2 regions of the Streptomyces sp. NBC_00273 genome follow, and region 2 is predicted to be linked to the other one. Evidence: riboswitches for the same ligand, from Rfam matches in the RefSeq annotation. Region 2 holds a riboswitch; the other holds the start of a gene.
The links. A riboswitch is a leader RNA that binds a small molecule or an ion and turns the genes downstream of it on or off. The one in region 2 is predicted to bind S-adenosylmethionine.
Positions count from the first base shown of each region.

Region 1: another riboswitch for S-adenosylmethionine. It lies ahead of thrC (threonine synthase); the one in region 2 lies ahead of OG386_RS30600 (aminotransferase class V-fold PLP-dependent enzyme).

Region 1 is NZ_CP108067.1:5,533,713-5,548,904, forward strand. Features, by position in the region: gene OG386_RS24430 (1-phosphofructokinase family hexose kinase) at 1-577, opposite strand, end outside; gene nagA (N-acetylglucosamine-6-phosphate deacetylase) at 690-1,841, opposite strand; gene OG386_RS24440 (ROK family protein) at 1,841-2,800, opposite strand; gene OG386_RS24445 (extracellular solute-binding protein) at 2,977-4,275, shown strand; gene OG386_RS24450 (DUF3263 domain-containing protein) at 4,323-4,559, shown strand; gene otsB (trehalose-phosphatase) at 4,599-5,447, shown strand; gene OG386_RS24460 (alpha,alpha-trehalose-phosphate synthase (UDP-forming)) at 5,710-7,140, opposite strand; gene OG386_RS24465 (glucosyl-3-phosphoglycerate synthase) at 7,187-8,137, opposite strand; SAM riboswitch class I at 8,322-8,479, shown strand; gene thrC (threonine synthase) at 8,497-9,771, shown strand; gene OG386_RS24475 (MoaD/ThiS family protein) at 9,808-10,086, shown strand; gene OG386_RS24480 (cold-shock protein) at 10,513-10,719, shown strand; gene groL (chaperonin GroEL) at 11,044-12,666, shown strand; gene OG386_RS24490 (phosphoribosylanthranilate isomerase) at 13,061-13,660, shown strand; gene OG386_RS24495 (SDR family oxidoreductase) at 13,738-14,478, shown strand; gene OG386_RS24500 (outer membrane protein assembly factor BamB family protein) at 14,523-15,192, shown strand, end outside.
Region 2 is NZ_CP108067.1:6,868,275-6,883,466, forward strand. Features, by position in the region: gene ctaD (aa3-type cytochrome oxidase subunit I) at 1-1,474, shown strand, start outside; gene OG386_RS30560 (cytochrome c oxidase subunit 4) at 1,471-1,869, shown strand; gene OG386_RS30565 (L,D-transpeptidase) at 1,995-3,242, shown strand; gene OG386_RS30570 (hypothetical protein) at 3,351-3,752, opposite strand; gene ctaE (aa3-type cytochrome oxidase subunit III) at 3,952-4,572, shown strand; gene qcrC (cytochrome bc1 complex diheme cytochrome c subunit) at 4,649-5,458, shown strand; gene qcrA (cytochrome bc1 complex Rieske iron-sulfur subunit) at 5,455-6,510, shown strand; gene qcrB (cytochrome bc1 complex cytochrome b subunit) at 6,507-8,132, shown strand; gene trpD (anthranilate phosphoribosyltransferase) at 8,312-9,376, shown strand; SAM riboswitch class IV at 9,468-9,584, shown strand; gene OG386_RS30600 (aminotransferase class V-fold PLP-dependent enzyme) at 9,809-11,200, shown strand; gene OG386_RS30605 (ferredoxin) at 11,214-11,795, shown strand; gene OG386_RS30610 (Lrp/AsnC family transcriptional regulator) at 12,012-12,293, opposite strand; gene OG386_RS30615 (rhomboid family intramembrane serine protease) at 12,290-13,024, opposite strand; gene OG386_RS30620 (hypothetical protein) at 13,149-13,388, shown strand; gene OG386_RS30625 (NYN domain-containing protein) at 13,429-14,793, shown strand; gene OG386_RS30630 (C40 family peptidase) at 15,047-15,192, shown strand, end outside.

The DNA of each region.
Region 1 (15,192 bases), 1.3 Mb from region 2:
GCTCGGCCAGTTCGGCGGCGTTCGGCTTGATGATCTCCGGGCGGGCGGCCACTCCGCGGCGCAGGGCCTCGCCGCTGGTGTCCAGCAGGACGGGCACCCCGGCCGCGCGGGCCGACCGCACGAGCAGCGCGTACGCGCCCACCGGCACGCCCGGCGGGAGGCTGCCGCACAGGGCCACCGCGCGGGCGCCGCGCACGAGGTCCTCGAAGTGGGACAGGAACCGCGACCACTCGGCGGCGGTGATCTGCGGGCCCGGCTCGTTGAACTGCGTGGTGTCGCCGGAGGCCGCGTCGGTGACGGCGACCGTGCGGCGGGTGTTGCCCGCGACGGGAACCAGGGCGTCGACCACGCCCGGCGACTGCGCGAGCAGCCCCCGTACGACGGAGCCGACGGGGCCGCCGGCGAAGCCCGTCGCGGTCACCTCGTGGCCGAGGGCGGCCAGGACGTGCGCGACGTTGATCCCCTTGCCGCCGGGGCGTTCGGTGACGGTGGAGACCCGGTGCGAGGCGTGCGGAACCAGCCGCGGCACTTGGTACGTGACGTCGAGCGCGGTGTTGAGCGTCACGGTAAGGATCATGGGCACTCCCGGGTCTGATGCTGCCGGGATCATGCCAAACGTAGGGCGGTCGGCCCAGTCCCGGGGCCGACCGTCTTCCTTCCGCGCAGCCGCAGGGCCGTCAGATCGGCGGTCAGGAGGGCGGGCTGACGATCCATTCGCCGCGGCGCATGACTCCCTTGACGTCGAACGCGGCGTCCAGCACGACGAGGTCCGCGTACTTGCCGGGCTCCAGCGAGCCGATCTCGTCGTACAGGCCGATCAGCTTGGCCGGGTTGGCGGAGATCGCCTGGACCACGGACTCCACCGGCAGCTTGTCGAGGGTCACCGAGCGCTTGAAGGCGGTGTCCAGGGTCAGCGTCGAGCCGGCGATGGAGCCGCCCTCCACCAGCCGTGCCACGCCGTGCTTGACCTCGACCTCCAGCGGGCCGAGGTGGTAGGTCCCGTCGCCGAAGCCGGCCGCGTCCATCGCGTCGGTGATCAGCGCGACGCGGTGCGCGCCCGCGTGGTGGAAGGCCAGTTCCAGTGCCGCCGGGTGCAGGTGGGTGCCGTCGTTGATGAGTTCGACGGTGATCCGCTCGTCCTCCAGCAGCGCGGCGATCGGGCCGGGTTCGCGGTGGGCGAGGGGCGGCATCGCGTTGAAGAGGTGGGTGGCCACGGTCGCGCCCGCGTCGATGGCGGCGCGCGTCTGCTCGTACGTGGCGTCCGTGTGGCCGATCGCCGCGATGACCCCGTGTTCGGCGAGCAGCCGTACGGAGTCCAGGCCGCCCGGCAGTTCGGTGGCGAGGGTGAACATGCGGGCGGCGCCGTGCGCGGCGTCGATGAGCTTGCGGACCTCGGCCGGGTCGGGGTCGCGGAGCAGGTCCTCCTTGTGGGCGCCCTTGCGGCAGGGGTTGATGAACGGCCCCTCGAAGTGGATGCCGGCGATCTCGCCCGCTTGCGTCAGCTCGGCGAGCAGCCCGGCCCGCCGGGCGAGTTCGTCCAGGTCCCCGGTGACGGTGGAGGCGACCAGGGTGGTGGTGCCGTGCTCGCGGTGGGTGCGGACTCCCTTGAGGACGTCCTCGGCGGTGCCGGAGGTGAACGAGGCGCCGCCGCCACCGTGGTTGTGCATGTCGACGAAGCCGGGGACGATCCAGTGCCCGGACAGGTCGACGCTCCGCGCACCTTCGTGGGCGCTGCCGGCGATGCGGTCGCCGTCGACGATGATCCTGCCGTTCGCCACCGTTCCGGTGGGCAGCACCACCCTGGCGCCCGAAAGAACAGTGCTGTGCGCGCTTCCGGACATCAGGCAGGTACCTCCGTGGCGAGTAGGTCCCAGGCGAGCAGCCCTGCGCCCAGGCATCCGGCGGTGTCCCCGAGGGCAGCCGGAACGATGTGGGGGAGCCGCTGGAACGTCACGCGCTCCTCCACGGCCGCCCGTAGTGGTGTGAACAAGGTCTCCCCGGCTTCCGCCAGCCCGCCGCCGATGATCAGCGTGCGCGGGTCCAGCAGGGTGATCGCGGTGACCAGTCCGTCGGCGAGGGCGCCGACGGCGGCCAGCCAGACCTCCCGGGCGCGCGCGTCGCCGGACGCGACGGCCTTGGCGCAGTCCGCGGCGTCGGCCTCCGGGTCGCCGGAGGCCGCGGCCCAGGCGCGGCTGACGGCCGCGGCGGAGGCGAGGGTCTCCAGGCAGCCGTGCTGGCCGCAGCCGCAGGCGGGGCCGCCCGGGCGCACCACGATGTGCCCGATCTCGCCCGCGTAGCCGTGGGCGCCGGCCTCGATGCGGCCGGCGATGCCGATGGCTCCGGCGATGCCGGTGCCGAGCGGGACGAAGAGGAAGCGGTCGGCGCCCCGGCCGGCGCCGATGCGGCCCTCGGCGAGTCCGCCCGTGCGCACGTCGTGGCCGAGGGCCACGGGGATGCCGCCGAGGCGGCTGCTGAGCAGGGCGCGCATCGGTACGTCGCGCCAGCCCAGGTTCGCCGCGTAGACGGCGATCCCCTGCTCGGCGTCGACGATGCCCGGAACGGCGACGCCGGCGGCCGAGGCGGGCCGTCCGAAGCGTTCCCGGCCGATGTCGAGCAGCTCGGCGGCGAAGTCCTGGATCGTCTCGACGACGGCGTCGGGGCCCCGCTCGCGGCCGGTGGCCCGGCGTGCTTCGTGGAGCAGGGTGCCTCCCCCAGCTACCGCAGGGTGGTGCCCCCCTGCGGCGACCAGGGCGGCCTTCATCCCGGTGCCGCCCACATCGAGGGCGATGACGTGTTTCACGGGTTTCACAGAGACAGTCTCGCGTGCTCGGCGGGGAAAGGTCTAGTCCAATGAGGGAGATTGTTGAGCGGCCATACAAATTCGGGATCCAGGTCGGGAGCTCGATGTGGACGAGCCGCCAAAGTGGTGTAGACCTTACGTGGATCGTACGTACAAGAAGTGGTGGATGGAGAACTGTGAAGGGCCGTTACCTGAGCCTGGCCGCGTCCGGCGCCGTGCTGTGCCTGACTGCCGTGACGCTGACGGGCTGCGGAGCCCTCGACGGGCTCACCGGAGACAACGAGGTGACCCTGCGGGTCGTGGCGGCCGACTACGGGGACAATCCGCAGAACTCCTCCGAGGCCTACTGGAAGGACCTCGCCGCGGGCTTCGAGAAGGCCAACCCGGGCACCAAGGTCGAGGTCAGCGTCTACTCCTGGTCCGAGGTCGACGCCAAGGTCGCCGAGATGGTCAAGGCCGGCAAGGCCCCCGACATAGCCCAGATCGGCGCCTACTCCGACTACGCGGCCGCCGGCAAGCTGTACTCGGCGGAAGAGCTGCTCTCCGTGAAGACCGAGGCCGACTTCCTCGGACCGCTCGCGGACGCCGGCAAGGTCAAGCAGGTCCAGTACGGCATGCCCTTCGTGGCCAGCACCCGGCTGCTCTTCTACAACGAGAAGCTGCTCTCCGACGCCGGTGTGATCGGCAAGGACGCCAAGGGCTGGCAGCCGAAGAACTGGGCGGACCTCGAAGCCGCCGCCAAGAAGCTCAAGGCCGCGAACGTGCCCACCCCCTTCGCGGTGCCGCTGGGCCGCGAGGAGGCGCAGGCCGAGACGATGATGTGGATGCTCGCGGGCGGCGGCGGCTACACCGACAACGAGGAGTCGTACGCGATCGACTCCGCCCCCAACGCCAAGGCGCTGGAGTTCCTGCGGGACAAGATGGTCGGCCAGGGGCTGACCGGCCCCGTGGAGCCCGGCAAGCTGGACCGCCAGGCCGCCTTCGACGGCTTCGCCAAGGGCGAGGTCGGCATGCTCAACGGGCACCCGACCCTGCTCAAGCAGGCCGCCGCCAAGGGCGTGAAGTTCGGCATGGTGCCGCTGCCCACCGCCGACGGCAGCGACCAGCCCGCGATGGGCGTCGCGGACTGGATCATGGCCTTCAAGAACGGCCACCGCCAGGAGTCCGGCAAGTTCCTGGACTTCCTGTACCAGCCGAAGAACGTGACGGCCTTCACCGAGAAGTACGACCTGCTGCCCGCCACCACCAGCGGCTACCAGGCCAAGCAGGCCGCCACGGGCGGCTCGGCCCCGCAGCTGAGGCCCTTCCTGACGGCCCTGCCGAACTCCCGGCTGTACCCCGTCGGCAAGAAGTCCTGGGCGGGCGTCAGCGAGGACATCAAGCAGAACATCGGCAAGACCGTCCAGCCGGGCGGACAGCCCGCGAAGGTGCTGGAGCAGATCGCCAAGGCCGCCCGGGCGGCGGACCCGCGCTGAGTGGTGGCGGCGGGCCGGGTGTCAGAGCGCGGCGTTAATCTGGCGGTATGACGGACGAGGGGCAGCTGACGGCCACGGAGGCCGCGGTGCTCGCGTACGAGGGACGCACCTGGCCCGGGCCCGGAGCCAAGGAACGGGCCATCCGGGAAGGGCTGGGGATGACCCCCGTCCGCTACTACCAGTTGCTCAACGCACTGATGGACGACCCGCGCGCCCTGGCCCACGCCCCGGGCACCGTGAACCGGCTGCGCAGGATCCGAGAGGCCCAGCGAGCCCGGCGATAGCCGTAGCCGTGGCACCGCCCGGCCGTTAGGGTCGTGCGTATGGGGAGTCATCCGCACGACCTGCCGATGCCCGTCACCGCAGCCGGACGCGAGGGACTCGAAGCCCTGCTCCGCGCACCCCGCCGGTCCGTGGTCGCCCTGGACTTCGACGGCACGCTCGCCGACATCGTCCCGGACCCGGACCAGGCCCGCGCCCACCCCGGAGCCGTCCCGGCCCTGTCCGCACTCGCCCCCGAGGTCGACTCGGTGGCGGTGATCACCGGCCGGCCGGCGGGCGTCGCCGTCCGCTACGGGGGCTTCGCCGGAGTCCCCGGTCTGCAGCACCTGGTCGTCCTCGGCCACTACGGAGCCGAACGGTGGGACGCCGTCAGCGGCATCGTCCACGCGCCCGCCGAGCACCCCGGGGTGGCGGCGGTCCGGGCGGAGCTGCCGGGGTTCCTGGATTCCATCGGGGCCTGGCGCGGCACCTGGATCGAGGAGAAGGGCCGGGCGCTGGCCGTGCACACCCGGCGGGCTGAGGACCCGGCGGCGGCCTTCGCGGCGCTGCGGGAGCCGCTGGCGGAGCTCGCGGCGCGGCACGGGCTGATGGTCGAGCCGGGGCGGGCGGTGCTGGAGCTGAGGCCGCCCGGCATGGACAAGGGCGTCGCCCTGACCGAGTTCCTGGCGGAACGGGACGCGGAGGCGGTGCTGTACGCGGGCGACGACCTGGGTGACCTGGCGGCGTTCTCGGCGGTGGAGAAGGGGCGGGCGGACGGCTTGCCGGGGCTGCTGGTGTGCAGTGGCTCCGCGGAGGTCCCCGAGCTCGCCGCGCGGGCCGACCTGGTCCTCCCCGGACCGGGCAAGGTCGCCGCCTTCCTGGCCGCCCTGGCCGAAGCCCTGCGGGACTGACCGGCCGCAGCCGTCTGCGGCGCCGTGCTCGGGGGCCAGCCCCCGAACCCCCGCGCCTCAAACGCCGGCGAGGCTGGACTTGCGGGGCTCCGCCCCCGGACCCCCCCGCCTCAAACTCCCCCAGCTACCGCTGGGAGGTGCCCCTGGCGGGGCTGGATCTTTCAGCCGTCCGGCGTTTGAGGACCGGGTCCGGGCAGAGCCCGGTTTTTCAGCCCCGCCGGCGATCGAGGCGCGGGGTCTGGGGCCGAGCCCCAGCAGTGGATCAGGTCAAGGCTGCGAGCTGGGCCTCGAACCAGGCCGTCGGGGGGAGGGCCGTCGCCGCTGCCGCGAGGCGCTTGGTGCGTTCCGCGCGTTCGCCGATCGGCATGGACAGCGCCGCGTGCAGCGCATCCGCCGTCGCCGTCACGTCGTACGGGTTCACCGTCAGCGCGTCCTGGCGGAGCTCCTCGTACGCCCCCGCCCCGGTGGACAGCACCAGCACGCACCCCGCCTCCGACACCACCGGGATCTCCTTCGCCACCAGGTTCATCCCGTCCCGCACCGGATTCACCAGCGCCACGTCCGCCAGCCGGTACGCCGCCAGCGAGCGCTCGAAGTCGTCCTTCACCGACACCAGCACCGGCTGCCAGTCCTCCGTACCGAACTCCGCGTTGATCTCCGCCGCCAGGTCCCGCACCGACTGCGTGTAGTCCCGGTACACCTTCAGGTCCTGCCGCGACGGGTACGCCGACGCCAGGTGGACCACCCGGCCCCGCCACTGCGGGCGCGCGGTCAGCAGCTCCCGGTAGGCCAGCAGGCCGCGCAGGATGTTCTTCGACAGTTCCGTGCGGTCCACGCGGACGATCGTCCGCAGGCCGTCGACCTCCGCCCGCAGCTCCGCCAGCTTGGCGTTCACCTCCGGCCGGTTCGCCAGTGCCCGCAGTTCGTCCCCGTCCACACCCAGCGGGTACGCGCGCACGTGCGTGGTCCGGGTGGACCACACCGAGTACCGCTGGTGCTCCACCACCGAGCCGCCGCGCACCTCCGACCGCCCCCATGCGTCGTCGAGCCGCGCCGATCCCAGGAACTCCGCCGCCCAGGCCTCGGTGTGGAAGCCGAGCACGTCCGCGCCGAGCATGCCCCAGAGCAGCGTCTCGCGGACCGTGTCGGGCAGCACGGAGAGATAGCCGGGCGCGGCCCACGGGGTGTGCGTGAAGTGCGCGATCCGCAGGTCGGGACGGAGCACCCGCAGCAGTCCGGGCACCAGTGCCAGGTGGTAGTCCTGGACCAGTACCTGCGCGCCCTGCCCGGCCTCCGCGGCCAGTGCCTCGGCGAAGGCCTGGTTGTAGCGCTCGTACGACTCCCACCGCCGGCGGAACTCGGCGTCGAAGACCGGTTCGCGCGGGATGTCGTACAAGTGGTGGTGCGTGAACCACAGCACAGAGTTGGCGATGCCGTTGTACGCATCGTCATACATCGTGGGATCGAAGTCCAACATCCGGACGCCCGGCTCGGCCACGCCCCGCCGGACCGCCTCCCGGTCCGCGTCCGACAGCGCCGCACAGATCCACAGCGCGTCCGGCTGCTCGGCGAGGGCCGTGGAGAGTCCGGAGACGAGACCGCCCCCGCCGCGCCGGGCACTGAGCGTCCCGTCCTCGGCAAGGGCGTAGGAGAGGGGGCCGCGGTTCGCTGCGACGAGCACCTGGGAAGCCATGCCGCCAACCTAGCCCGGCCCGCACCCGCTCAAACCGTACGTTCGCTCACGCCACGCGACGCAGCGCGTACTCCTTGATGCCCGCCATCGGCGGCCGCTCCTCCGTGTCCACCGGGTACGTCCGCGGCCGGAAACCCTCCGGTCCGCGCTCGAACTGCGTGAGCTCCGGTCGTACGAGGTGCCCGCGCGAGAGCCGTACCTGGGCGGTGCGGTAGATCGCCGCGGCCATCCGGCCCAGCGCCTGCCCGTCCTGGTGGCGGTGGACCCGTACGCCCACGTCCACCTGGGCCAGTGCGTCCAGCCCGACCGTGTGCAGCGCGTCGACCAGCAGACCCAGTTCGACGCCGTAGCCGACGGGGAACGGCAGCTGCTCCAGCAGGGAGCGGCGCACCGCGTACTCGCCGCCCAGCGGCTGCACGAAGCCGGCCAGCTGTGGCCAGTGGAGGTTGAGGAGCGGGCGGGCGACCAGCTCGGTGACCCGGCCGCCCTGCCCCGGGGCGTCCCCCAGCGGCCGGTCGTACATCGCCTTGACGAACTGCACGTCGGGGTCGGTCAGCAGTGGTCCGACGATGCCGGAGACGAAGGTCGCGGAGAAGTCCCGCAGGTCGGCGTCGACGAAGCAGACGACGTCCCCGCCGGTGGCCAGCAGCGAACGCCACAGCACCTCGCCCTTGCCGGGCAGCGCCGGGACGCGGGGCAGGATCTCGTCGCGGTGCACCACCCGGGCCCCGGCCTTCGCCGCGACCTCCGCGGTGCGGTCGGCGGAGCCCGAGTCGATGACGACCAGCTCGTCCACCAGAGGGACCGGCAGTCCCTCGATCAGCTCACGCCGGATGACCTCGACGATCGTGCCGACCGTCGCCTCCTCGTCCAGCGCGGGCAGCACCACGCTGACCGTGGTCCCGGCCGCCCGTTTCCGGTCGAGCAGCTGGTCGAGCGGTCGGTCGGCGGCGGACCAGGAGCGGTCGGCCAGCCATCGCTCCACCTCTTCCAGCACCCTCAGCACTCCCTGCGTGTCGGCGATATTCGCCCTTATGTGATCCATCTCGAGGTTCGGACGCCTGTCTCAACCGCCCGGGCCTTCGGTTACAGTCTTGAACAACGCGAAGGACCACCGCATGCCGGGGGTCCCGCGCACAAACGCACCGGCGCGCCATAGAGCGCGTGTGCCGGTGCCATACCGCTCATCCAGAGGGGCAGAGGGACACGGCCCGTTGAAGCCCCGGCAACCCTCCAGTCGGTTCTCGCGATCGCGCGTCAGCGCTCGTCAGCGAGGTCCCCGGCTAGGGAAGGTGCCAATTCCGTCTCATGGCGAAGTGCGCCATGGGGAAGATGAGGAGAAAGGGCCTCGCCATCATGGCTGCACAGACTGTCGCCACCTCTGTTGATCTCGGACCCGCCACCGGCCTTTCCTGTCGCGAGTGCGGTACCCGTTTCGAGCTCGGCCCCATCTTCGCGTGCGCCGAGTGCTTCGGACCGCTGGAAGTCGCCTACGACCTGCCGACCGGCGACCCCGAGGCCCTGCGCGCCGCGATCGAGGCCGGCCCGGGCAACATCTGGCGCTACGCGCCGCTGCTGCCCGTCCCCGCGAACGTGGCCGACAAGCCCAGCCTGAACCCCGGCTTCACCAAGCTCGTGGACGCGGCCAACCTGGCCAAGGAACTGGGCATCACCGGCAAGCTGTACGTCAAGGACGACTCCGGCAACCCGACGCACTCCTTCAAGGACCGCGTCGTGGCCATCGCCGTCGAGGCCGCCCGCGCCTTCGGCTTCACCACCCTGTCCTGCTCCTCCACCGGCAACCTGGCCGGCGCCGTCGGCGCCGCGGCCGCCCGGGCCGGCTTCCGCTCCTGCGTGTTCATCCCGCACGACCTGGAGCAGGGCAAGGTCGTCATGGCCGGTGTGTACGGCGGCGACCTGGTCGGCATCGAGGGCAACTACGACGACGTCAACCGCTTCTGCTCCGAGCTCATCGGCGACCCGCTGGGCGAGGGCTGGGGCTTCGTCAACGTCAACCTGCGTCCTTACTACGGCGAGGGCTCCAAGACGCTGGCGTACGAGATCTGCGAGCAGCTCGGCTGGCAGCTGCCCGACCAGATCGTGATCCCGATCGCGTCCGGCTCGCAGCTGACGAAGATCGACAAGGGTCTGCAGGAGCTCATCAAGCTCGGCCTCGTCGAGGACAAGCCGTACAAGATCTTCGGTGCGCAGGCCGAGGGCTGCTCCCCGGTGTCGACCGCCTTCAAGGCCGGTCACGACGTGGTCCGCCCGCAGAAGCCGAACACCATCGCCAAGTCGCTGGCCATCGGCAACCCGGCGGACGGCCCGTACGTCCTGGACATCGCCCGCCGCACCGGCGGTTTCGTCGAGGACGTCACCGACGAGCAGGTCGTCGAAGCCATCAAGATCCTCGCGCAGACCGAGGGCATCTTCGCCGAGACCGCGGGCGGCGTGACCGTCGGCGTGACGAAGAAGCTCATCGACAACGGGCAGCTCGACCCGACGCTGACCACCGTCGTCCTCAACACCGGTGACGGCCTCAAGACCCTGGAGGCGGTGGCCGCGGACAGCGGGCAGACCGCCACCATCCGCCCGAGCCTGGACGCGTTCCGCGCCGCCGGCCTCGCCTGATCTTCTCCCTTCTGCACCCGGAAAGGCAGTAGCGCCATGAGCGTCAACGTCCGCATCCCCACCATCCTGCGCACCTACACCGGCGGCGTCGCCGAGGTCCCGGCCGAGGGTGCGACCCTCGCCGAGGTCATCGAGTCCCTGGAGAAGAACCACCCGGGCATCGCCGCGCGCGTCCTGGACGACCAGGGCAAGCTGCGCCGCTTCGTGAACGTCTACGTCAACGACGACGACGTGCGCTTCGAGGGCGGGCTGCAGGCGGCGACGCCGGACGGCGCCGGCGTCTCGATCATCCCGGCCGTCGCCGGCGGTTGCTGATCCCCCGGATCTCCACCGCGTCTTCCCCGTCACCGCTCCGGTGACGGGCGCAAAACGAAATTGCCCCCTCCGCTAAAAGCGGAGGGGGCAATTCTGCTTGATTGGGCACGGTAGGGTTGGGGAAGTCCCCTCCGCTGTTCTTGCCCCCTGCATATGAACGGGCCGCGCAAGGGTCGACATCGGGCCAACATGCGAGTGCGCTATGGGGCTTTGGCGAGATATGTCGGGCCCGAGTTGCCCGGGAGTATGGCAACTTTTCACTCTATTTCAATGTTTCTCGGTGTCCAGAATTCTCATCGGATTGACCTGTTGCAGACAGCATCCGCGCAGATACATTCAGCCTCGGTCGAAGCGTTCCGACGCAAGTTCTGACCCGGGATCGTGAAGTGCGTTCCTGCGCAAGGGCCAGTAATAGGGGAGTTAGGCATGGCTCAGGGCACCGTCAAGTGGTTCAACGCGGAGAAGGGCTACGGCTTCATCGCGGTCGACGGTGGTGCGGATGTGTTCGTCCACTACAGCGCCATCCAGATGGACGGGTACCGCACCCTTGAAGAGGGTCAGCGGGTCGAGTTCGAGATCTCGCAGGGCCAGAAGGGTCCGCAGGCGGACATGGTCAAGCTCGCACTCGGCTAGTCCTGGAGCGATCGACCACCGACGCACGGTCTTCAGCGAAGACCTGGAACACCACGAGGGGCCCACATCCTGGACACGGGATGGGGCCCCTCGTGCGTGTGCCCGGTAGTAGCCGGGCATCACTCGAAGCCGCTTGCACTCGAGGGGGTCGAGTGCTAATCATTGGCGTTAGCACTCTCTGGTTGAGAGTGCTACTGAACGAGGACCGGGTCGGTGAGGCCCGCAGGGTCCGGCGGGAAGGAACCGCCGGGCACGCAGGCCGTCCGTCGCGGGCGCGGGCGCGGTCCAGGAGCAATCCACCGCTGTCCGGGAGGACCACTTCAGATGGCCAAGATCATTGCGTTCGACGAGGAGGCCCGCCGCGGCCTCGAGCGTGGGATGAACCAGCTCGCCGACGCCGTCAAGGTCACCCTTGGCCCCAAGGGTCGCAACGTCGTCCTTGAGAAGAAGTGGGGCGCCCCCACGATCACCAACGATGGTGTTTCCATCGCCAAGGAGATCGAGCTCGAGGACCCGTACGAGAAGATCGGCGCCGAGCTGGTCAAGGAAGTCGCCAAGAAGACGGACGACGTCGCCGGCGACGGTACGACCACCGCCACCGTGCTGGCCCAGGCGCTCGTCCGCGAGGGCCTGCGCAACGTGGCCGCCGGTGCCAACCCGATGGCCCTCAAGCGCGGTATCGAGAAGGCCGTCGAGGCCGTCTCCGCCGCCCTGCTCGCCCAGGCGAAGGATGTCGAGACCAAGGAGCAGATCGCTTCGACGGCCTCCATCTCCGCCGCCGACACCCAGATCGGCGAGCTCATCGCCGAGGCCATGGACAAGGTCGGCAAGGAAGGCGTCATCACCGTCGAGGAGTCCCAGACCTTCGGTCTGGAGCTCGAGCTCACCGAGGGCATGCGCTTCGACAAGGGCTACATCTCGGCGTACTTCGCCACCGACATGGAGCGCATGGAGTCGTCCCTCGACGACCCGTACATCCTGATCGTCAACTCCAAGATCGGCTCGGTCAAGGACCTGCTGCCGCTCCTGGAGAAGGTCATGCAGTCCGGCAAGCCGCTGCTGATCATCGCCGAGGACGTCGAGGGCGAGGCGCTCTCCACCCTCGTCGTCAACAAGATCCGTGGCACCTTCAAGTCCGTCGCCGTCAAGGCCCCGGGCTTCGGTGACCGCCGCAAGGCCATGCTCGGTGACATCGCCATCCTCACGGGCGGCACGGTCATCTCCGAGGAGGTCGGCCTCAAGCTGGAGAACGCCGGTCTCGACCTGCTCGGCCGCGCCCGCAAGGTCGTCATCACCAAGGACGAGACCACCATCGTCGACGGTGCCGGTGACAGCGACCAGGTCGCCGGTCGCGTGAACCAGATCCGCGCCGAGATCGAGAACTCCGACTCGGACTACGACCGCGAGAAGCTCCAGGAGCGCCTCGCGAAGCTGGCCGGCGGCGTGGCCGTCATCAAGGCCGGTGCCGCGACCGAGGTCGAGCTCAAGGAGCGCAAGCACCGCATCGAGGACGCCGTTCGCAACGCGAAGGCGGCCGTCGAGGAGGGCATCGTCGCCGGTGGTGGCGTGGCCCTGCTGCAGGCCTCCGCGGTCTTCGAGAAGCTGGAGCTCGAGGGTGACGAGGCGACCGGCGCCAACGCCGTGAAGCTCGCGCTGGAGGCCCCGCTCAAGCAGATCGCCGTCAACGGTGGTCTCGAGGGTGGCGTCGTCGTCGAGAAGGTGCGCAACCTGCCGATCGGTCACGGCCTGAACGCCGCGACCGGCGAGTACGTCGACATGATCGCCGAGGGCATCATCGACCCGGCGAAGGTCACGCGCTCCGCGCTGCAGAACGCCGCGTCGATCGCCGCGCTGTTCCTGACGACCGAGGCCGTCATCGCCGACAAGCCCGAGAAGGCCGGTGCCCCCGCGGGCGGCGGCATGCCGGGCGGTGACATGGACTTCTGATCGACCCCGGCTCCGGCCACGGTTGATCGGCTGTTCTCGAACGAGGGCGGCACCCCCACGGGGGTGCCGCCCTCGGGCGTTTCCCGGACGGGGTCTCAGGCGGCGGGGTGTGCGATGAAGGTGACTTCTTCGCGGTCCTCGTCGAGGGCGATGGTCAGACCCGCGTCCAAGGCGTGCGCGAGGCGGCGCAGCAGCGGCAGCGTGGGCACCGAGTGTTTCGAACGTTGGCGGCGACAGAGTCCCTATGGGTGTGGCCCGCTCGGTCACCGTCGTCCTCCGGGGCGTGCTGTGCCGTGGGTGTGCGCCTCGTTCCAGGCTAGCGACGGCGGGGCCGCCGTGCCCGGCCTATGGGACGTGCCACCCGTGGGTGCGGCGGGTTTGGTTGACTGGTCGCATGAGCGATCTCTTCGTCAAGATCTGCGGGCTCAGGACCGCGCACGACGTCGACGTGGCCGTGGCCGCCGGGGCGGACGCCGTCGGGTTCGTCTTCGCGCCCGGGAGTCCGCGGACCGTGGACGCCGCCACCGCGCGGGAGCTCGCCGCGCGCGTGCCGGAGCGCGTGCTCACCGTCGGGGTGTTCCGGGGGCAGCCGGTGGCGGAGGTGCGCCGGTTCGCCGAAGAGAGCGGTGTGCGGGGCGTGCAGCTGCACGGCGAGGAGGGGCCCGAGGACTTCGCGGCGCTGCGCGCCGAGGGCCGGACCCTGCTGCGGGCCACCGCGGAGCACGTGAAGCGCTGCGGCGAGTACGGCGAGGACCTGCTGTTGCTGGACGCGCCCGACCCGGGCTCCGGGAAGCCGTGGAACTGGGGCGCGGCGGACTTCACCGCGCCCGAGGGGCACTGGCTGCTCGCGGGCGGGCTGAACCCGGGCAACGTGCGGGAGGCGCTCGCGGCCACCGGGGCGTGGGGCGTGGACGTGTCCAGCGGGGTGGAGCGGGAGCGCGGCGTGAAGGACCCCGGGCTGATCCGCGCCTTCATCGACGCGGCCCGCGCCTAGTTTTCTGTAGCGATCGTTACGAAACTCGTGCTACGTTCATTCTGTAGTGATCATTAAGAAAATGAGGGGGATCCACCATGAGTAAGAACGCGCTGGTCACGGGCGGCAGCAGGGGCATCGGACGGGCCGTCGCCGAGCGGCTCGCCGCCGACGGCGCCACGGTCGTGCTCACGTACGCGAGCGACGAGGCGGCCGCCCGCGAGACCGTCGAGCGGATCGCGAAGGACGGCGGCCGGGCCTTCGCCCTCCAGTCGGAGCTCGGCAGCCCCGGCTCCGCCGCCGCGCTCTGGGCGGCGTACGACGCGCTGGGGCTGGACGGGGTCGACATCATCGTCAACAACGCGGGCATCGGACTGCCCATTCCACTGGGCGAGATCACCGAGCAGGACTTCGACCGGGTCTTCGCGGTGAACGTCCGGGCGCCGTTCTTCGTCGTCCAGGAGGCCCTCGGGCGGCTGCGCGACGGGGGCCGGATCATCAACGTCTCCAGTGGCGCCGCCCGCATCGCGATGCCCGAGATCCTCGCTTACGGGGCCACCAAGGGCGCACTCGACACCCTGACCCTGAACCTCGCCAAGGCCCTCGGCCCGCGCGGGATCACCGTGAACTCGGTCGCCCCCGGCATCGTCGACACCGACGTCAACGCCGGCTGGCTGCGCGGCAACGCCGAGGCCGAGGCGCACGCCGCCTCCCTCTCCGCGCTCGGCCGGGTCGGCCGCCCCGACGACATCGCGGACGTCGTCGGTTTCCTCGCCTCCGACGCCGCGCGCTGGGTGACCGGGCGTGTGGTCGACGCCACCGGAGGCTCCGCGCTCTGAGCCGAAGGCACCCGGTTAGGCTGCGGCCGAGGGGGATCATGGAAATGGAACGACTGCCGCGCGTGCGGTTCTTGGGGCACCTCGCGTGCGCTGCCGCAGCAGCGTTCGCGGCGCTGGCGGCCCTTTACCTGGTCCTCCTGGCGAAGCTGGTGGTCGCCGACGCCCCCGTCCGCGTGTGCGGGATCGACAGCTGCCCGCGCGGCACGGGCACCCTCGCGCTCCTCGCCCCGCTGTGCGCCGCCGCCGCGTGGCTGCTGTGGCGCATGCCGAGGAAGCGCGGCCACGGCCGCGCCCCGGTGCACGTCCGCGTGATCGCCGTCTGCGTGGCGCTGGCCGCGCTGGGGCCCGGCTGGTCGGGCTTCGAGTGGATGCGCGGCCCGCAGTTGGACCTGTCCGGGTGGCAGGCGCCGGTGCATCCGGCGGCGGCCCCGGTCGGCGTCTGGGCGCCCGCGCCCGGACGGCTCGTACGGGCCCGCACGGACGGGCTCGTCTCCTACGACGGGGAGGGCCGCAAGGGCTGGCGGCTGCCCGCCCCGGAGCGCACGCCGCTCTGCGCGCTCAGCCGGACGATCCCGTCGGGCATCGGCCTCCTCGCGTACGGGGAGAGCGCGGGCACGTGCGGCTCGCAGGTCGTCGCCGTGGACCTGGCCGCGGGCCTGGTCCGCTGGACCAGAGACACCGGCCGGGCCCTGGTGGCCGCGGCGGGACCGAGCG
Region 2 (15,192 bases):
CATGCATGGCACGATCATGCTGCTGATGTTCGCCACCCCGCTCTTCGCGGGCTTCGCCAACTGGATCATGCCGCTGCAGATCGGTGCGCCCGACGTGGCGTTCCCGCGGCTGAACATGTTCGCGTACTGGCTGTACCTCTTCGGCTCGACCATCGCGGTGGCCGGCTTCGTCACGCCGAACGGCGCCGCCGACTTCGGTTGGTTCGCCTACTCCCCGCTGTCGGACGCGGTCCGGTCGCCGGGCATCGGCGCCGACATGTGGATCATGGGTCTGGCCTTCTCCGGCTTCGGAACCATCCTCGGCTCGGTCAACTTCATCACCACGATCATCTGCATGCGCGCTCCCGGCATGACGATGTTCCGCATGCCGATCTTCACCTGGAACGTGCTGCTGACCGGTGTTCTGGTCCTGCTCGCCTTCCCGGTGCTGGCCGCCGCGCTCTTCGCGCTGGAGGCCGACCGCAAGTTCGGTGCGCACGTATTCGATTCCGCCAACGGCGGCGCATTGCTATGGCAGCACCTCTTCTGGTTCTTCGGGCACCCAGAGGTGTACATCATCGCGCTGCCATTCTTCGGAATCGTCTCCGAGATCATTCCGGTCTTCAGCCGCAAGCCGATGTTCGGCTACATCGGCCTGATCGCCGCGACGATCGCGATCGCCGGTCTCTCCGTGACCGTGTGGGCCCACCACATGTACGTCACCGGTGGTGTGCTGCTGCCGTTCTTCTCCTTCATGACCTTCCTGATCGCGGTACCGACCGGTGTGAAGTTCTTCAACTGGATCGGCACCATGTGGAAGGGCTCGCTGTCCTTCGAGACCCCGATGCTCTGGACGATCGGCTTCCTGGTCACCTTCACCTTCGGTGGTCTGACCGGCGTCATCCTGGCCTCGCCCCCGATGGACTTCCACGTCTCCGACTCGTACTTCGTCGTCGCGCACTTCCACTACGTCGTCTTCGGCACCGTGGTGTTCGCGATGTTCGCCGGATTCCACTTCTGGTGGCCGAAGTTCACGGGCAAGATGCTGGACGAGCGTCTCGGCAAGATGACGTTCTGGACGCTGTTCGTCGGCTTCCACGGCACCTTCCTGGTGCAGCACTGGCTCGGTGCCGAGGGCATGCCGCGTCGTTACGCGGACTACCTCGCCGCCGACGGTTTCACCGCGCTGAACACGATCTCGACGATCAGCTCGTTCGTGCTCGGCCTGTCGATGCTGCCGTTCATGTACAACGTCTGGAAGACCGCCAAGTACGGCAAGAAGATCGAGGTCGACGACCCGTGGGGTTACGGCCGTTCGCTCGAGTGGGCGACGTCCTGCCCGCCGCCGCGGCACAACTTCCTCACCCTGCCGCGGATCCGTTCCGAGTCCCCGGCGTTCGACCTGCACCACCCTGAGATCGCGGCCCTCGACCACCTCGAGGACCACAGCGTCGCCGCCCAGGCCGTCACCGGCGGCAAGGAGGCCGACAAGTGAAGATCCAGGGCAAGATGTTCCTCTGGCTCTCCTTCTTCATCCTGATCATGGCCGTCGTGTACGGCGTGTGGTCGAAGGAGCCCGTCGGTACCACCGCGCTCTTCCTGGCCTTCGGCCTGAGCGTCATGATCGGCTACTACCTGGCCTTCACGGCCAAGCGCGTCGACGAGATGGCCCAGGACAACCTGGAGGCCGACGTCGCCGACGAGGCGGGCGAGCTGGGGTTCTTCTCCCCGCACAGCTGGCAGCCGCTCTCGCTCGGCATCGGCGGTGCGCTCGCGTTCATGGGCGTCATCTTCGGCTGGTGGCTCATGTACTTCTCGGCCCCGATCATCATGATCGGCCTGTGGGGCTGGGTGTACGAGTACTACCGCGGTGAGAACCAGAACCAGTAGCAACACCTTCGCGGCCGCGCCGCGACGCACTTGGGGCCCGGGCACCTCCTTCAGGAGGAGCCCGGGCCCCTCGTTTGCAGTCACCCCGCGCGCCGTAATTGTCATATCTTCATAGCGTTGGCTCCATGAAGCACTCACCGCGTCTTTGGACGGTACTCAGCTGCTCCCTGCTGGTCGCGTCCCTCGGGGCCGGCGCCACCGCATGCGGGTCCGGCGACAAGAACCCGCTGTCAGCCCGCCCGTACGACGCGGGCGATCAGGTCGCCTTCAACCAGCGCGCCGACAGCCGCCCCGTGGACCCCGACCGGCCCCTCGAAATCACCGCCAAGAGCGGCGGCGGCCGGATCACCGACGTGCTGGCCGTGGACACCCACGGCCGCCGCCTGGCGGGCGAACTGAGCGCCAAGGGGGACCGCTGGCACAGCACGACCCCGATGGCCTCAGGCGTCCGCTACACGGTCACCGTGAGCACCGAGGACGAGCGGGGCGCCCCCGGGCAGCGCACGCTCACCTTCGACACCACCCCGTCCAAGGGGATCCTGAAGGTCGAGTTCGGCCCGGACGCGGGCAAGTACGGCGTCGGGCAGCCCATCACCGCCGAACTCAGCGAGCCGGTCAAGGACAAGGCCGCCCGCGCCATCGTGGAACGGGGCCTCGTCGTCGACGCCCCGCCCGGCGTCGAGGGCGCCTGGCACTGGGTGGACGACAAGAACCTCCACTACCGGCCCAAGGACTACTGGCCAGCCAACTCCGCCGTCTCCGTACGGAGCAACCTGGAGGGCGTCCGGATCACCGACGAGCTCCACGGGGCCGTCGCCAAGCCGCTGAAGCTGGAGATCGGGGACCGGGTCGAGGTCACCACCGACGCCTCCTCGCACTACCTCACGTTCAAGCGCAACGGAGAAGTGATCAACACCATTCCGGTGACCACCGGAAAGCCCGGCTTCTCCACCCGCAACGGCATCAAGGTGGTGCTGGGCAAGCAGTACTTCGTACAGATGCGCGGCGACACCGTCGGCATCGGCGGCAGCGAGTACTACAACCTGCCCGTCTACTACGCCACCCGCGTCACCTGGAGTGGTGAATACGTCCACGCCGCACCGTGGTCCGTCGGCTCCCAGGGCTACGAGAACGTCAGCCACGGCTGCACGGGCATGAGCACCGGCAACGCCGCCTGGTTCTACGAGAACATCACCGAGGGCGACGTCGTCCAGGTGATCAACAGCATCGGCGACGACATGGACGTCTTCGGCAACGGCTTCGGCGACTGGAACATGGACTGGAAGGACTGGCGCCAGGGCAGCGCCCTGCTCAAGGGCACCCAGGAGGGCCGCAGTCCGGTCGACCAGGCCCGCCTGCGCCCCAGCGTCTAGGCGGTCCCGGGCCGGCCCCTCCCCCCGGACGGCGTCCGGGGGGAGAATTCCCGGCCCGTTCACCCGTACGGCCCCCAAGGGGCGCACACGGGCGCTCAGGGGGTCGTATCAGGCGTCCAGGGACAGACGGGTCCTCAGGAGGCCCGCCAGGGTGTCCGCGAACTGCACCGGGTCCACCGGAAGGGTCACGGCGGCGTCCGCGCGGCTCCACGTGGCCAGCCAGGCGTCCTGGGGGCGCCCCATCAGCAACAGCACCGGCGGACACCGGAAGATCTCGTCCTTGATCTGTCGGCACACGCCCATGCCCCCGGCCGGAACCGCCTCGCCGTCCAGCACGCACACGTCGATGCCGCCCGCGTCCAGCTCCGTCAGGACCGCCGGCAGCGTCGCGCACTCCAGGAACTCCACCGGCGGCAGGTCCGCGGCGGGCCTGCGTCCTGCCGCCAGCCGCACCTGCTCCCGGGTGCCCGCGTCATCGCTGTAGACCAGAACCCGCGCAGTCGCCCGCATTTCGTTCCTCCACGTGGCCGTGAATCACGTTGATGTTGCGCGGGATGCTACTCCTCCCGGTGCGCGGTCAACATCGGTTCGAACATGTCGCAGGTGACCGCGCTGAGGGCTCATCTGATGGGCCGTTCGGGCCTTGCACACGCCCCTGACACTCCGAACGGCACCCCCCGGGGTGAGGGCGGGATAAGCGACCGACATAATGTCGGTCGTGGCGACAGCAACGACAGTAGATACCGGGCACGCGCACCCGACGGTCAACCGGCCGAACCTCGTCAGCGTCGGAACCATCATCTGGTTGAGTTCCGAGCTGATGTTCTTCGCGGCCCTCTTCGCGATGTACTTCACCCTGCGATCCGTGATGGGTCCCGAGTTCTGGACAGAGCAGGCCTCGGCCCTGAATCTGCCCTTCTCGGCGACGAACACGACGATCCTGGTGCTTTCCTCGCTCACCTGCCAGCTCGGCGTATTCGCCGCCGAGCGCGGTGACGTGAAGAAGCTCCGGACGTGGTTCATCATCACGTTCGTCATGGGTGCGATCTTCATTGGCGGCCAGGTGTTCGAGTACACCGAGCTGGTCAAGCATGAGGGCCTGTCCCTCTCGTCAGACCCCTACGGCTCGGTGTTCTACCTGACCACCGGCTTCCACGGTCTGCACGTGACGGGCGGTCTCATCGCCTTCCTGCTGGTCCTCGGCCGGACGTACGCGGCCAAGAGGTTCACCCACGAACAGGCCACGTCGGCCATCGTCGTGTCCTACTACTGGCACTTCGTCGACGTCGTCTGGATCGGCCTCTTCGCGACGATCTACCTGATCAAGTAGCGAACACGTCACCGGGCGAGACCCGGCATTCCATCCAGACACACCGACGCAGAAGATCCTGACACCGGGGTAATCCGTGAAAAAGCTCTCCGCACGACGACGCCATCCGCTGGCGGCGGTCGTCGTTCTACTCCTCGCGCTGGCGGCCACTGGGGGGCTGTACGCCGCCTTCGCCCCCGCGGGCAAGGCGCAGGCCGATGAAACCGCCCAGTCCCTCGCCATCGAGGAGGGCAAGAAGCTCTACGCCGTGGGTTGCGCAAGCTGCCACGGAACCGGCGGTCAGGGTTCCTCTGACGGCCCGAGCCTGGTCGGCGTCGGCTCCGCGGCCGTCGACTTCCAGGTGAGCACGGGCCGCATGCCCGCCCAGCAGCCCGGCGCCCAGGTGCCGAAGAAGCCCGTCATCTACGACCAGGCGCAGATCGACCAGCTGGCCGCGTACATCGCGTCCCTCGGCGCCGGTCCGATCACGCCGACCGCGAAGCAGTACGACCCGGCGGGCGCCGACATCGCCAACGGTGGTGAGCTCTTCCGCAACAACTGCGCGCAGTGCCACAACTTCACCGGCGAAGGCGGCGCGCTGACGAACGGCAAGTACGCCCCCAACCTTGAGGACGTCTCGCCGAAGCACATCTACGAGGCCATGCAGACCGGCCCGCAGAACATGCCCTCCTTCCCCGACAGCACCATGCCGGAGAAGCAGAAGAAGGACATCATCGCGTACCTCCAGAACGTGAACGGCGAGAAGTCGACCAGCCCCGGCGGCCTGAAGCTCGGTGGCCTCGGCCCCGTCTCCGAGGGTCTGTTCGGCTGGATCTTCGCCCTGGGTGCGCTGATCGCTGTCGCCGTCTGGGTCGCGGCCCACACCGCTAAGGCCAAGAAGTCATGAGTAGCCAAGAGATTCCCGAAGACAAGCACCTGCCGAGTGAGCAGGGCGACGCCCACCACGGCGTAGCGGTCGCGGACGACCCGTTCGCCGACCCGGGCCTGCCGGTCCACAAGCCGCGCATCCAGGACATCGACGAGCGGGCGGCGAAGCGCTCCGAGCGCACCGTCGCGATGCTCTTCACGCTGTCGATGCTGGCGACGATCGCCTTCATCGCGTCCTACGTGATCTTCCCGGTCGACAAGATCGTCTACATCTTCCCCATCGGGAAGGTCAGCGCGCTCAACTTCTCCCTGGGCATGACCCTGGGCGTGGCCCTCTTCTGCATCGGCGCGGGCGCGGTCCACTGGGCCCGCACCCTGATGTCCGACGTCGAGGTCGCCGCCGAGCGCCACGAGATCGCCGCTCCGCCGGAGGTCAAGGCGCAGGTCCTGCAGGACTTCGCCGACGGCGCGAACGAGTCCGGCATCGGTCGCCGGCCCCTGATCCGCAACACGCTGCTGGGCGCGATGGCCATGGTGCCGCTCGCCGGCGTCATGCTGCTGCGCGACCTGGGCCCGCTGCCCGAGGACAAGCTGCGCAAGACCGTGTGGGCCAAGGGCAAGCTGCTCATCAACGACAACACGAACGAGCCGCTGCGTCCCGAGGACGTGTACGTCGGGTCGCTGACCTTCGCCAGGCCGGAAGGCCTGGAGGAGGAGCAGCACGACTTCCAGGTCCAGATCGCCAAGGCCGCCCTGATGATCGTCCGTATCCAGCCGGACGACATCAAGGACAAGAAGGAACTGGAGTGGTCCCACGACGGGATCGTGGCCTACTCCAAGATCTGCACCCACGTCGGCTGCCCGATCAGCCTGTACGAGCAGCAGACGCACCACGTGCTCTGCCCGTGCCACCAGTCCACCTTCGACCTCTCCGACGGCGCCCGTGTCATCTTCGGCCCGGCCGGTCACGCGCTTCCGCAGCTGCGGATCGGCGTGAATGACGAAGGCTTCCTCGAAGCGCTCGGCGACTTCGAAGAGCCCGTCGGTCCTGCATTCTGGGAGCGCGGATGAGCACCAGCGTCAACAACGAGCGCAAAGCGCCGGCCGGCGAGCGCGTAGCGGACTGGGCGGACGGCCGCCTGGGCATCTACGGCCTGGCCAAGGCCAACATGCGCAAGATCTTCCCGGACCACTGGTCCTTCATGCTGGGTGAGATCTGCCTCTACAGCTTCATCATCATCATCCTCACGGGTGTGTACCTGACGCTGTTCTTCCACCCGAGCATGAACGAGGTCGTGTACCACGGCTCGTACGTGCCGATGCAGGGCGTCATGATGTCCGAGGCATTCGCCTCGACGCTCGACATCAGCTTCGACGTCCGCGGTGGCCTGCTGATCCGTCAGATCCACCACTGGGCAGCGCTGATCTTCGTCGCGGCCATGGTCGTGCACATGATGCGCGTCTTCTTCACCGGCGCGTTCCGCAAGCCGCGTGAGGTCAACTGGATCTTCGGCTTCCTGCTGCTGGTCCTCGGCATGTTCACCGGCTTCACCGGTTACTCGCTGCCGGACGACCTGCTCTCGGGTACCGGTGTCCGCTTCATGCAGGGCGCCATCCTGTCCGTCCCGGTCGTCGGCACGTACCTGTCGATGTTCCTGTTCGGCGGGGAGTTCCCGGGCGGCGACTTCGTCGCGCGGTTCTACTCGGTGCACATCCTGCTACTGCCCGGCATCATGATGGGCCTGCTCGTGGCCCACCTGATCCTGGTCTTCTACCACAAGCACACCCAGTTCGCGGGTCCCGGCAAGACGAACGACAACGTCGTCGGCATGCCGCTGCTGCCGGTCTACATGGCCAAGGCCGGAGGCTTCTTCTTCCTGGTCTTCGGTGTCATCGCGGCCGTCGCGGCCGTCGCCACGATCAACCCGATCTGGGCGCTCGGCCCGTACCGCCCGGACCACGTGTCCACCGGCGCGCAGCCCGACTGGTACATGGGTATGCCGGAAGGCCTGATCCGAGCCATGCCCGGCTGGGAGATCAACATGTGGGGCCACACGCTCGTCCTGGGCGTGTTCATCCCGCTGCTGCTCTTCCCGCTGGTGCTCGGCGCGATCGCCGTCTGGCCGTTCATCGAGTCCTGGGTCACCGGGGACAAGCGCGAGCACCACATCCTGGACCGCCCGCGCAACGTCCCGACCCGTACGGCCTTCGGTGTCGCCTGGATCGCGGAGTACATCGTGCTCCTCATCGGCGGTGGCAACGACATGTTCGCCCAGTACTTCCACCTGTCGATCAACTCGATCACCTGGTTCGTCCGGATCGGCTTCTTCGTCGTCCCGGTCCTCGCCTTCATCGTCACCAAGCGGATCTGCCTCGGCCTCCAGCGCCGGGACCACGACAAGGTGCTGCACGGTCGCGAGACCGGCATCATCAAGCGTCTGCCGCACGGTGAGTTCGTCGAGGTCCACGAGCCGCTCCCGGCGGGCCAGCTGCACAAGCTCACCGCGCACGAGCAGTACAAGCCGTACGAGATCGGCCCGACGGTCGACGAGAACGGTGTCGAGCGCAAGGTGAAGGCCACCGAGAAGCTGCGCGCGAAGCTCAGCAAGGGCCTCTACGGCGAGAACAACCAGATTCCGAAGCCCACGGTGGAGGAATACAAGGAGATCCAGTCCGGCCACGGCCACCACTGATCCCCGCATGAACGCATGAGGGACTGATTTCGGTCAGTCCTGGTGTCGCCACGGCGAGAGCCCCGTCCAGTGTCTGGACGGGGCTCTTTGCCGTAACCGGGGCTGGATAGGCTGAACCCTGACCGATCAGACGTGGGCGCCGGAAAATGGGGGCGGCCCACCGACAGCAGGAGCGGACCATGAACGTTGCGACCCCGGCAGGCGGCGACAGCGTGGCGGCCCGTGGCTGGCCGGGCGTTCTCGACGCTCTGCTGACGGGCCAGGACCTGCGCGCGGAGGACACCGCCTGGGCCATGGACCGGATCATGCGGGGGGAGGCCACCGACGCCCAGATCGCCGGCTTCACGGTCGCGCTGCGGGCCAAGGGGGAGACGGTCGAGGAGATCAACGGCCTCGTACGGGCGATGTACGCGCACGCCAACCTGATCGAGGTGCCGGGCCGTACGGTGGACATCGTCGGCACCGGCGGCGACGGGGCCAAAACGGTGAACATCTCCACGATGTCGGCGATCGTGGTGGCCGGTACCGGCGCCAAGGTCGTCAAGCACGGCAACCGGGCCGCGTCCTCCGCGAGCGGGTCCTCGGACGTCCTGGAGAAGCTCGGGGTGAACCTCCAGCTGAGCCGGGAGCGGGTCGTGGAGGTCGCCGAGGAGGCCGGCATCACCTTCTGCTTCGCCGTGAAGTTCCACCCGGCACTGCGCCATGTGGCCGCGGCCCGCAAGGAACTGGGCATCCGGACCTTCTTCAACGCGCTGGGCCCGCTGACCAACCCGGCCCGGGTGCGCGCCCAGGCGACCGGCGTGGCCGATCCCCGGATGGCCCCGATCATCGCCGGCGTGCTCGCCGCGCGGGGCTCCTCCGCCCTGGTCTTCCGGGGCGACGACGGCCTGGACGAACTGACCACGACGTCGACCTCGCGCATCTGGTGGGTCCGCGACGGCAAGGTCTCCGAGCGGGCCTTCGACCCCCGTGACGTGGGCATCTCCCTGGTCGACGTCTCCGCCCTGGCCGGCGGGGACCCCTCGTACAACGCGGACGTGGCCCGCCGCCTGCTGGCCGGCGAGACCGGCCCGGTCCGCGACGCCGTCCTGCTGAACTCGGCGGCCGCCCTGGTGGCCCTCGACCCCGGCCCGGGCACCCTGGAGGAGCAGATCACCTCCGGCATCGCCCGTGCGGCGGAGTCCATCGACTCGGGTGCGGCCCGGGCCGCCCTCGAGCGCTGGGTGACGGCCAGCAACGCGTAGCGGGACGAGAACGGCGCGGAAGCGAAGACCCCGGTCCACGATGCGGACCGGGGTCTTGCGTACGCGCGATCATGTGGCAGGATGCTGAACAGGTCACGAGTGACAGCGTTTAGGCCCCGGCTTGCTGTCCGGCAACCCTCCTTCCGTGGCGGGGTGCCCCGGGTGATGACCAGGTCGTAGGCAACAAGGCCTACGGCAAGCGCGGATCCCTCGACACCAGGGGTCCTGGTCTTCTCGAGGAGCTTTTTCCGTGAGCAAGCGAATGCGATAGGGCGACTCCGCCCCTACTTCACCCCTCGGACCAGGGTCACTTCCGTGTACCCCCGCCCCGTGCGCTCCGAGGACCCTCCCCGTACCCCGGACGGCCGCAGCGCCGTACCCGCGTACGGGCACACCGAAGCCATTCAGCCCTGCCTGCCGGGAGATACCGCCATGTCCGCATCCCTGAACGCCGCCGCCCCCGCCACCGCCGCCGCAGCCACCGTCGACCCCGCCTGTGCCGAGCCGCTCGCGGTCCTCGGCCGGGACGTCACCGTCCCCCTCGTCACCGGCGGCGAGGTCACCTACGCGGCCCTCGACTACGCGGCCAGCGCCCCCGCCCTGCAGCGGGTCTGGGACGACGTGGCCGCGTACGCCCCGTACTACGGCAGCGTGCACCGCGGCGCCGGTTACCTCTCGCAGCTCTCCACCGACCTCTTCGAGCAGAGCCGGGTCACCGTCGCCGAGTTCCTCGACTGCCGCCCCACCGACCAGGTCGTCTTCACCCGGTCCACCACCGACTCGCTGAACCTGCTCGCCGCCGTACTCCCCGCCGACTGCCAGGTGTTCGTCTTCGAGACCGAGCACCACGCCTCGCTGCTGCCGTGGACGAACGCCCGGGTCACCTATCTCAACGCGCCGCGCACCCCGGCCGAGGCCGTCGCCACCCTGGAGCGCGCGCTGGCCGACCGCGACCCCTACGGCCCCGCGCTGGTCTGCGTCACCGGAGCCTCCAACGTCACCGGCGAGCTGTGGCCGGTCAAGGAACTCGCCGCCGCCGCGCACGCCCACGGCGCGCGCATCGTGCTGGACGCCGCCCAACTGGCCCCGCACCACCCCGTCTCCGTACAGGAGCTGGACGTCGACTGGGTCGCCTTCTCCGGGCACAAGCTCTACGCGCCCTTCGGCTCGGGCGTGCTCGCCGGGCGCGCCGACTGGCTCCAGCAGGCCGACCCGTACCTCGCGGGCGGCGGCGCCTCCCGCAAGGTGGCCCGGCGCGAGGACGGCGGCGTGGACGTCGAGTGGCACACCACCGCGGCCCGCCACGAGGCCGGCTCCCCGAACGTCATCGGCGTCTACTCCATCGCCTCGGCCTGCAAGGCCCTGACGGAGGCCGGCTTCGAGAACCTCGTCGCCCGCGAGCAGCACCTCATCGCGAAGGTCCGGGAAGGCCTGGCGCAGGTCCCGGAGGTCCGGATCCTCTCCCTCTTCGGGGACGACGCCCCGCGGGTCGGCGTCATCTCCTTCGTGGTGGACGGCTGGAACAGCTCCCACTTCGCCGCCGCGCTGTCCGCCGAGTACGGGATCGGCGTACGCGACGGGCTGTTCTGCGCCCACCCGCTGGTCCGCACCCTGCTGGGCAGCGAGCCGCAGGCCCAGGGCGAATGCGGAGCACCGGAGGCCGCCCCGGGCGAGCGCTCCCTCAACGCCATCCGCGTCAGCTTCGGCGCCGGCACCCCCGACGAGCACGTCGACCGCTTCGTCGGCGCCGTGAAGGAACTGGTCACCTCCGGAGCCAAGTGGCAGTACCGCACGGAGGAGGGCCGCTGCGTGCCGGCGGTGTGACACCGTAAGGATCATGAGCTACTGGGATCCGCTACCGACCGTCCGGGCCTGCGCGGAGGGCGAGCCGCTGCCGGGCCTCGCCGAGTGGGTGCCCGCGTACAACGACTCGTGGGACACCCGGCCCGAGGCGTGGCGGGAGCGCAACTGGCGCAACGTACCTGGGCCGTTCTACGGGGCGGCGACCGACACCTGCTGGGTGGGCCGGGGGGTCGCACCGGACCACATCCTGTACGACGACGAGTTCGGCCTGGAGTTCGTCTACCGCCAGCCGCGCACGCCCGAGGAGACGCACCGGGTCATGGCCGCGGCCTGGCAGGACCCGATGGCCGGTTTCGCGTGCGACGGGGACGAGCGGTGGACGCCGGAGCTGGTACGGGAGTGGTGGCGGGACCGGGGCCGGGTCCGCGAGTGGGCCGTGGGCCTGGACCGGAGCTGGTCGGCCTCGGCCCGGGCGGAGGAGCGCGAGGCGGCCGGTGGTGCCAGGGCGTACGTGGCGTACATCGACGACGGCCTCGCGGACCATCTCCGCGGCTACGTGTTCTGGCTGGCGGAACACCGCCAACCGCGTGCGGACGAACTGCTGCCGCCGCTTTGACCTGCGGCCGGCTCGGCGGTGTGGGGCTCGGTGGCGCGGATCCTTCTGCCGAGGTGGTTTCGCCTCAATCGCCAGCGGGGCTTCAAAGGGTGGGGCGGTGCCCCGCACTCTCAGCCCCGCCGGCGTTTGAGGCGCGGGTCCGGGCGGAGCCCGGTGGGGGCCGGGTACCCGCCGAGGGGCGCGGCCCGGACCGTACCGCAGACCGCGCCGGAGGCGTTACGCGTCGAGACCGATCGCGAACGCCGCTTCCAGGTCGTGCTGGGAGTACGTGCGGAAGGCCACGTGGGTGTCCGTCGCCTCGACGCCGGGGATCTTGCTGATGCGGCCGGGGATGATGTCGGCCAGGTTCTCGTGGCGGGCCACGCGGACCAGCGCGATCAGGTCGTACGTCCCCGTGACGGAGTAGACCTCGCTGACGTTCTCGAGGGCGGCGATGGACTCGGCGATCTCGGGGATCCGGTCCACGCTGGTCTTGATGAGCACGATCGCGGTGATCACGGCTGGCTGTCTCCCTCGGTGGCCGTCGCTGGTCGCCTCACTCTAGTCGTACCCCGATAGCGCGCCCACGCGTAGAGGAAGCCGAGCGAGAAGCCCACCAGATGGGCCAGATAGGCGACCCCCGGCCCGCTGCCGGCCCGCTGCGCCGCCACCCATTGGAGGGCGAACCAGAAGAGCAGCACCATCCACGCCGGGAACCGCAGCGGCAGGAAGAAGAGGAACGGGAACAGGCTCGTCACCCGCGCCCGCGGGAGCAGGAAGAGGAAGGCGCCCAGCACGGCCGAGATGGCACCGGAGGCCCCGACCAGCGTCTGCGGGGAGCCCGCGTTGGCCGCCGCGTACGCCGCCATCGCCAGGTACCCCGCACAGAGGTAGAAGACGAGGAACGCCGGGCGGCCCATCCGTTCCTCCGCCATCGCGCCGAAAACGTACAGGAAGAGCATGTTCCCGAGCAGATGCAGCCAGCTGCCGTGGACGAACAGCGCGGTCAGCGGGGTCAGCCAGGCGCGCGGGCTGCCCGTGAAGAGCTCGTCGGGGACCACGCCCCAGCGCCGGAAGTAGGCGGTCCCGGCGGACAGCAGCTCTTCCCCGGTCCCGTAGGCCGGGTTGAGCCCCGAGGCCGGGCCGAGTACGAACACCACGGCGCAGCCCGCGATCAGCGCATGGGTGACCACCGGTCCCCGGGCGGCCTCGCGAACGGCCCGCCACTTTACGATCATGTGACAGAGCATGACGTAAGGGGACCCACCTGAAGCGGTGGCAGGCCGTAGGGTTACGAGCTGCGGTCCGCAGGACGACGCATACGGCGGCGCGGGCGGCTTTAATTGAATCAGCTACGAAGGAGAGAGCGGCCTGATGACGGTTCCCCTGCCGACCGACACCACCCGGTGGCGCTGCACCCTGTGCGGCAACCTCACGCGCTTCGACGTGACCCGTTCGTCGAAGGTCGTCGAGTACGTCCACCTGGACCTCGCCGGGGAGCCCAAGGTCGAGGAACGCGAGGTGGTCAATGAGACCATCGAGTCGGTCCGCTGCCGCTGGTGCAACGCGGTGGACCAGATCGAACTCGTGGACAGGCCGGGCGCGGACTCCTGACGGAGACGCACCCACAGGAAGATCACGGTAGGGGTGACGGATTGTGGAGCCAGCAAGCGGCGCTGAGCCGGCCGACGCGGCCGGCGACGCCGCCGAGGCGCTCGACCACCCGCTGCCGGAAGGCGTGCGGCGCCGGGTCGTCGCGCTCGTCTCGGACGCCTTCGGCGCGCTGACGGTCGCGGACCTCCCGGCGCAGCTGCGCCAGTATGCCCGGTTCACCCCGACCCGGCGCGCCAAGTTCGCGGGCAACGCCATGGCCGCGGCGGTCGAGACCGACGCCGTGTTCCGGAGCAGGGTCGCCGAGAAGCTGCGCGAGGCGCAGGCCGATCTGGCCGCCGCGCTGGAGGCCGGCGCACCCCCGGCCGCCGCGGATCCGCTGGACGTGGCGGCCGCCGCCTTCGTCCTGCGGCCGGCCGGCTGGGTCAAGCTGGTGGCCGCCGCGGGCGAGGAGGCGCAGCGCGCCGACGCCGAGCGGGTCGGCGAGGAGACCCGGCGCGAGCTGGAACGGTTGCGCGACGAGCTGGCCCACGCACGGGAGCTGCAGCGCACGGGCGGGGAGCAGGTCCGGGTCGAACTGGACGCGGCCCGCAAGGAAGCGGAATCGCTTCAGCGCAAGCTGCGCAGCGCCCTGAGCGACGTCAAGCGGGGTGACGCCGCCCTGCGCAAGGTGAATGCGGAGATCGACGGGATCCGCGGCGACGCGGCTGCTCGGGTGGCCGCTGCCGAGAGCGAGACCCGGCGGCTCAAGGCCCGTCTCGCGGAGGTGGAGGCGGCGCTGGAGACCTCGCGCCGGGCCACCCGCGAGGGGCGCAGCATCGAGGACATGCGGCTGCGGCTGCTGCTGGACACCGTGCTGGACGCGGCCCAGGGGCTGCGCCGGGAGCTGGCCCTGCCGCCGGTCTCGACGCGGCCGGCCGACACGGTGGAGGCGGTGGAGCCGGGCCGGATGACGCCGAAGGACATCGCGGCGCGGGCCCTCTCGGAGACCGATCCGGCTCTGCTGGACCAGTTGTTGGCGCTGCCCCAGGCGCATCTGGTGGTCGACGGCTACAACGTGACCAAGACGGGGTACCCGACGATGCCGCTGGAGAAGCAGCGGCTGCGGTTGCTGGGCGGGTTGTCGATGCTGGCCGCGCAGACGGGTGCGGAGATGACCTGCGTCTTCGACGGGGCGGAACTGGCGGCCCCGGTGCTGCTCGCGCCGCCGCGCGGGGTGCGGGTGCTGTTCTCCAAGGCCGGGGTGACGGCGGACGAGCTGATCCGCCAGTTGGTGCGTGCGGAGCCGCCCGGCCGGCCGGTGGTCGTGGTCTCCACGGACCGGGAGGTCGCCGACGGGGTGGCCAAGGCGGGTGCGCGGCCCGTGACGTCCGCATTGTTGCTGAAGCGGCTTTCGCGCGTTTCGTAACTCCTCGCCGCAATGCCCGAATTGATGGGACTCGCGGGGGACGGACCGTCAAGTGACCTGCACGGAGCGTGCGCTGTAGGTAAAGAACCTGGTCGAGGGATGAGTTTTTGCCCGGCAGGATTTGAACTGATCACAGATGGGTCACTAGGGTCTGCTCAAACCTTCGTGCGGTAGATCACTCATTCGGGGTGGCAGCGAAGGTGCTGCCGAGTTGCGTTCTTCGGCGGCTCCCAGGAAGAAGGAGCTCGCCTTCGTGGCGTCCCACCGTCGACCCAAGCAGCCGAACCGCGCTCGTGTGACCGTGCTCACCTCGGTCGCGGCCGCGGCCGTCGCCCTCACCGCGCAGAGCGCCTCCGCCGCGCCGGCGAAGCCGAGCAAGGACGAGGTCAAGAGCCAGGT